DNA from 2 places in the Blautia liquoris genome. Region 2 is predicted to be linked to the other one. Evidence: predicted binding sites of a transcription regulator. Region 2 holds the regulator's gene; the other holds the start of a gene.
The links. The regulator NrdR, encoded in region 2, represses ribonucleotide reductase genes. The targets are predictions, from matches to a motif close to CACAANATNTTGTG.

Region 1: INP51_RS08415 (ribonucleoside triphosphate reductase) is a predicted target of NrdR. The motif match lies at 1,601-1,614, and genes of this name have one in related genera.

The regions. Positions count from the first base shown of each region.
Region 1 is NZ_CP063304.1:1,826,239-1,829,664, forward strand. It holds gene INP51_RS08415 (ribonucleoside triphosphate reductase) at 1-1,471, opposite strand, end outside; gene INP51_RS08420 (anaerobic ribonucleoside-triphosphate reductase activating protein) at 2,022-2,831, opposite strand; gene INP51_RS08425 (TIM barrel protein) at 2,749-3,426, opposite strand, start outside.
Region 2 is NZ_CP063304.1:2,071,003-2,074,428, reverse strand. It holds gene yqeC (selenium cofactor biosynthesis protein YqeC) at 1-367, shown strand, start outside; gene INP51_RS09555 (nucleotidyltransferase family protein) at 352-957, shown strand; gene INP51_RS09550 (YlmC/YmxH family sporulation protein) at 1,135-1,395, opposite strand; gene nrdR (transcriptional regulator NrdR) at 1,486-1,935, shown strand; gene INP51_RS09540 (aminotransferase class I/II-fold pyridoxal phosphate-dependent enzyme) at 1,963-3,180, shown strand; gene INP51_RS09535 (ArsR/SmtB family transcription factor) at 3,262-3,426, shown strand, end outside.

The DNA.
Region 1 (3,426 bases), 240 kb from region 2:
TCCACTTTGCATTCAACATTGCCTCATTCATACCGATGAGACCGATTGTAGAGAAATGGTTCTCAAAAGTTCCAAGATAGCGTTTCGTGTAAGGATATAATCCCTCATTCAAAAGCTTTGTGATCACATCCCTTTTGACCTTCAAGCTTCTGGCTGCGATATCCATCATCTTATCCAGACGTTCATAGAATTCATCCTCATCTTTTGAGAGGTATGCAATCCTCGGAAGGTTGACTGTGACAACCCCGACAGATCCAGTACTCTCACCGCTTCCGAAGAAACCGCCCGATTTCTTGCGCAGTTCACGCAGATCGAGACGCAGACGACAGCACATACTGCGGACATCGCTCGGCTCCATATCACTGTTGATATAGTTCGAGAAATAAGGCGTTCCATATTTCGAAGTCATTTCAAATAAGAGACGATTATTCTCATTGTCGCTCCAGTCAAAATCTTTCGTGATCGAGTAAGTTGGAATCGGATACTGAAATCCGCGTCCATTGGCGTCTCCGCCGATCATAATCTCGATGAATGCTTTATTCACCATATCCATCTCTCTTTGACAATCTTTATAGCGGAAATCCATCTCTTCTCCGCCGACAATTGCCGGTAATTCCGCCAGATCATTCGGTACTACCCAGTCAAGCGTAATGTTGGAGAACGGAGCCTGTGTACCCCAGCGCGACGGGGTATTCACACCATAGATAAAACTCTCAATACACTTTTTAACCTGCTCATAGGAGAGCGTGTCTACCTTTACAAATGGCGCAAGATAGGTGTCAAAAGATGAGAAAGCCTGTGCTCCTGCCCATTCATTCTGCATAATTCCAAGGAAGTTTACCATCTGATTGCAAAGTGTCGCCAGATGCTTTGCCGGAGAAGAGGTGATCTTTCCCGGGATTCCGCCCAGACCTTCTTGAATCAGCTGTTTTAAGCTCCAGCCGGCACAGTACCCGGTCAGCATGGACAGATCGTGAATATGGATATCGGCATTTCTGTGTGCATCGGCAACCTCAGAGTCATAGATCTCACTGAGCCAGTAATTTGCCGTGATCGTGCCGGAATTGCTCAAAATCAATCCGCCGACAGAATAAGTGACCGTCGAATTCTCCTTCACCCTCCAGTTGGTTACTTTCAGATACTTATCTACCGTCTCCTTGAAATCGAGAATCGTGGATTCCATATTTCTCATCTTCTCATGCTGTTTTCGATAAAGGATGAATGCCTTCGCGACATCGGCATATCCACTTTCACTTAAGACCGTCTCCACACTGTCCTGAATATCCTCAACCGCGATATGCCCGTCTGTGATCTTCGATTCAAAATCAGCTGTCACACGCAATGCCAGCAGTTCAATCGTCTGTGGGTTGTACTGTTTATTTTTCGACTCAAATGCTTTTGTGATCGCTCGCGTAATTTTATCCAGATCGAAATCTGCCCTTGTTCCATCTCGTTTTACTACATCATACATCTCACTCATCACTCCTATGTTTTATAAAGTTTAAAAATCATCCCTCCGCTTATGATATTTAGTATATCATAGCCGAAGGGATGATTCAATAGCATTTTTCAATATATGGTGTATTTTAAAAGTACAGTATACAATATGTAGTATGATACAAGGGTCAAAAGGTCCTGCGTTTCATGCTTGCATGAAAAAGCATGACCTTGGGACCCGAACAAACATGAGAATGCAGCCCGACAGGGCGGAATTCGAATGTTTGTAAGATTACGGAAGCACAAAGTGCGGAGTAATCTGTGTATCATATAGGTGCAGAAAGTCACAAGGAAACCAGTGCTCTTTTCATGTTTACATGAAAAGGCATAGGACCTTGGGACCCGAACAAACATGAGAATGCAGCCCGACAGGGCGGAATTCGAATGTTTGTAAGATTACGGAAGCACAAAGTGCGGAGTAATCTGTGTATCATATAGGTGCGGAAAGTCACAAGGAAACCAGTGCTCTTTTCATGTTTACATGAAAAGGCATAGGACCTTGGGACCCGAACAAACATGAAGTTTCAAATTCCCCGCAGTTCCACCGATGGAATCACCGGCTGTATCTTCTCCAGGAATCCCTGCATTTCTTCCTCCATATAGCTGTGAAGTCCGTCTTTTAGCACGTCGCCGGAATCCTTAAAGCTCTGAAGATAATAATGCTTTGTGCCCTGAATCCAATTTGCAAGTTCGACCAGATCTTTATCTGTATGAAACTCCTTCACCACTGTAGTTCTAAACTCATAGGGGACCGCATCGGTGAGCAGAAAATTAATGCTCTCCCGGATCGGCATCACGTCAAAAGGTTCTATCCCCACGGTTTTTCCATATTTCGCGGGAGAATTCTTTACATCCATGGCTACGTAATCGACAAGGCCATCGTTTACTATATTTTTAAGTCTTTCGGGATAGCTTCCATTCGTATCCAGTTTGACCAAAAATCCCAGAGATTTTATCTCTCGCATGAAATCTTCAAGACCCGGCTGAAGAAGAGGCTCTCCCCCGGTGATGCACACGCCATCCAAAAGCCCCTTTCGGGTTCTCAAAAATTTCAGAACATCTTCTTTTGGAATGAGATTGTTTTCAGGACCATGTGCCAGTATCGAAGAGTTGTGGCAGAACGGGCAGCGATAATCGCACCCAATCGTAAAGATGGTACAGCACATCTTTTCCGGATAATCCAGCAGAGAAAGTTTTTGAATTCCTCCGATCAGCATAAATTCTCCTCCTGTCTGTTCTCTTGAAAGTCTCTCATCCTTGAAACCGGCAAAATGCCGCCCACTGTTCCCGCAGATATTGCTCATGTTCCGCACGGCTTTTTGTGATAAACTCAAAGGTAAGGTATTTCGGATTGATCTTTTCAACCATGCTTATCACTTTGTCATCTGTAAAAGGTTTATGCTGATCCAGACTAAAAACATAGGGATACACCTGAGCATAGCGCTCCCAGTAATCCTTTTTCAGCATAATATCACCGCGATTGATCTGTTTTTGAAGTAAACGCGCCACATCTCCTGTCAGAGACTGCTGCAGATGAATGCCCCAGATCTTATCTATGATATTCTGATACTGATCCAGCACCTGAAGGATATAATCCACACCCTCGGACTGTGCCCTTAGATCCAGGTTGGTGTGCAGCAGATGACCGGTGTCCAGCATGATTCCTGTCTTATCATAACGTATATTCGTGAGTAATTCTTCTGTGATTTCCGGCTTGGTAAGGGTAAGCCCCGCCCACCAGAGATTCTCCATCAGAAAATCAAAGGTATACTCTCTGTTCCGTAAAATTTCATTGATGAGATCTGAGGCCGCACTTATCACTTCATGATCTGTATAACAAAACCTCCGGGTAAAGGATTCTCTGACCTTCACTTCACTCACATGAAACACCACATACTTTACACCCAACGTCTCGGCAAAGTCAAGTTC
Region 2 (3,426 bases):
CAGGATTCTGGTTACAGAAGGCTTAAGTGCTCTTGCCCGTCCGGTCAGTGAAATTTGTCATAGAAAAGAGTTGTTCTGCGAACTGACAGGTCTTTCTTCCCAGGACCTGTTAGATGAAGAAAAGATGGCAGAGGGAATTGTAAAAGGATATCTGTGCAGGATGAGAGAGGAATTTCCGGATATATCCCTTGCGGTGATTCTAAATCAGGCAGATGATAAGACAAGAGAAGCTGCCGGCGAGAAAGTAGCAGAGAACGTAATCAGTCTGTGGAACCGACACAAGAATGTACCGCAGGTTTTGGTGTATCCTTTGTCATGGAGGCGGATCAGAGAGAATAAGGAGGATTTGGATTGGCTGTTCATATGATTGTCCTCGCAGCAGGTTTCTCAAAGAGATACGGAAAAAACAAACTGCTGACAGTTTTTCAGGGAAAGCCTTTATATCTGCATGTGATTGATCACCTGTCCAAAATTAAAAAAATAAAAAGTGAAAAAACTACACTTACCGTGGTGACCCAATATCAGGAAATTGTTCGGGAAATGGAAAAAAGAAAGATTTCAGTTGTCTGCAATAACCACAGTGCTGATGGAATTTCCTCTTCACTGCAGATGGGGCTTAATTTTGTTCTGAGGAATCTCTCTGATGGGAAAGAAGATAACGAAAAAGAGTATTTTTGTTTTTTTGTCGGAGATCAGCCTTATCTACAGCACGAAACGATAGAGCTATTTCTGGAAGGGTATCTGATGAGTAAGAAAGGCATAGGCTGTCCAAGAGGTGGGGATAGAAATGGAAATCCGGTGATATTTTCAAACAAATATATCGATGAATTGATGGCTCTCAAGGGGGATGTAGGTGGAAAAAAAGTACTCAGATCACACAAAGAGGATGTGTACTTTTATGATGTGATAAATAAGAAAGAATTGTTCGATATCGATCGACCCGAAAATCACTTATGACTACCTGATAAAAAATTATTATAAAATGATAAAAAATTATTGACAAGATGAAAAAAATAGTGCATACTATAGTGGTAAAGTCATTTTGACAAAACTCCATAATCCATTTATTGATTCAAGGGGACAGAATTTATTCTGTCCCCTTGTTTTTGTAAGAGATATGGATTTGTTCTTCCATTAGCATGGTTTTGGCGGCGGGGGTGGTTTCCGTGGAGGATTTACAAGTATGATGTCATCACCAATCTGACATATGCAATCCCAGGGAATGATAATATCATTATCCCGACCAAACAAACCGCCAAATCTTCCGGGACCGGGGATGATGAGTGCAGTGATCACTCCAGTCTCGCGATTGAACTCCACGTCTATCGGGCAGCCCAGTGATTTACAGTCACAGATATTAATTACTTCTTTTTGCCGCAGGTCGATAACACGCATGTCAGAACCCCTTTTTTCTCAGTATATGTTGACAGCAAAAGGATTAGACTTTATACTAGAGCTAATCTTGAAAGGGGATGAATGATAGATATGAGATGCCCATTTTGCAACCAGGATAATACCAGAGTAGTGGATTCCCGGCCGGTAGAGGAGAGCAATGCGATAAGACGCCGCCGTCTTTGCGATGCCTGTGGGAGACGTTTTACTACTTATGAAAAGGTAGATACCATACCACTGATTGTCATCAAAAAAGACCAGAACCGGGAACAGTATGACCGGCAGAAAATAGAGTCCGGAGTTCTTCGGGCATGCCATAAAAGACCCATAGCTCTCCAGCAGATCAAGGAATTGGTCGATTCTGTGGAGAATGAAATATTCAACAGAGAGGAAAAAGAAATTCCCAGCAGCGTCATTGGAGAACTGGTGATGAACCGTCTCAAAGATCTGGATGCTGTGGCCTATGTAAGGTTTGCTTCAATCTATCGGGAGTTTAAAGACGTAAATACTTTTATGGATGAACTAAAGAAGATGCTGAATTAGAAAAACTGAAAGGCTGGGTATAAAAGTATGCGGACATTTTCAAAATCTTCGAAGCTAGATAACGTATTATATGACGTAAGAGGTCCGGTTGTGGAAGAAGCGGCACGGATGGAGGAAGAGGGACGACATGTTCTGAAACTTAATATCGGTAATCCCGCCCCCTTTGGATTCTCCGCTCCGGAAGAAGTAATCAGAGATATGATATCGAATGTAAGGGATTCACAGGGTTATTCGGATTCACGGGGGATTTTTTCTGCCAGAAAGGCAATTATGCAGTATTGCCAGGTTAAAAAGATACCCAATGTCTCCATGGACGGAATCTATACCGGTAATGGTGTCAGTGAGTTGATTAATCTTTCTATGCAGGCATTATTGGATAACGGGGATGAAATTTTGATACCGGCTCCGGATTATCCTCTGTGGACGGCATGTGCTACTTTGGCGGGCGGAAGGGCAGTTCACTATATCTGTGACGAAAAATCTGACTGGAATCCGGATATTGAGGATATAAAACGAAAGATAACGTATAAAACGAAGGCAATTGTAATTATAAACCCAAACAATCCGACAGGAGCACTCTATCCGAAGGAAGTATTGGAGCAAATCGTGCAGGTTGCCAGGGAACATGAACTGATGATTTTTTCAGATGAGATCTATGACAGACTTATCATGGATGGTTTGGAACATACTTCAATCGCATCACTTGCACCTGATTTATTCTGTACGACTTTTTCGGGTCTGTCCAAGTCACACATGGTTGCAGGATTTCGTGTGGGATGGATGGTTTTAAGCGGAGATAAGAGCAAAGGAAAAGATTATATTGAAGGATTGAATATGCTCTCAAATATGCGCCTTTGCTCCAACGTTCCGGCACAGAGTATCATTCAGACGGCACTGGGGGGATATCAAAGCGTAGAGGAGTATATTCAGCCAGGCGGAAGAATCTATGAACAAAGGGAATATATTTACCGTGCATTGAACGACATTCCGGGTTTGTCGGCGGTGAAACCAAAAGCCGCCTTTTATATCTTCCCGAAACTTGATGTGGACAAGTTCGATATCAAGAACGATGAACAGTTTGCCTATGATCTTCTGAGAGAAAAACAGATTCTGATTGTACACGGAGGAGGATTTAATTGGGAAATGCCAGATCATTTCCGAATTGTGTATCTTCCAGATATAAGAACTCTAAAGACTGCATCAGGTCAGCTTGCTGGTTTTTTGGAGAGATACCATCAAAAATGAAAAAAGAAAGGATGAACACAATTGGCGGCAGAAAAATCGACAGTCTGCGATGTCAGACATCATCATGGCTATGTGAAAGACATGAACATACCGAAAGATGAAGAACTTTATCGGCTTGCGGATCTTTTCAAGATTTTTGGAAATCCTACAAGAATACGTATTCTATCGGCACTGAAGACCCATGAACTGTGTGTCTGCGATATCGCGGATCTTCTGGGAATGACTCAGAGTGCAATCTCTCACCAG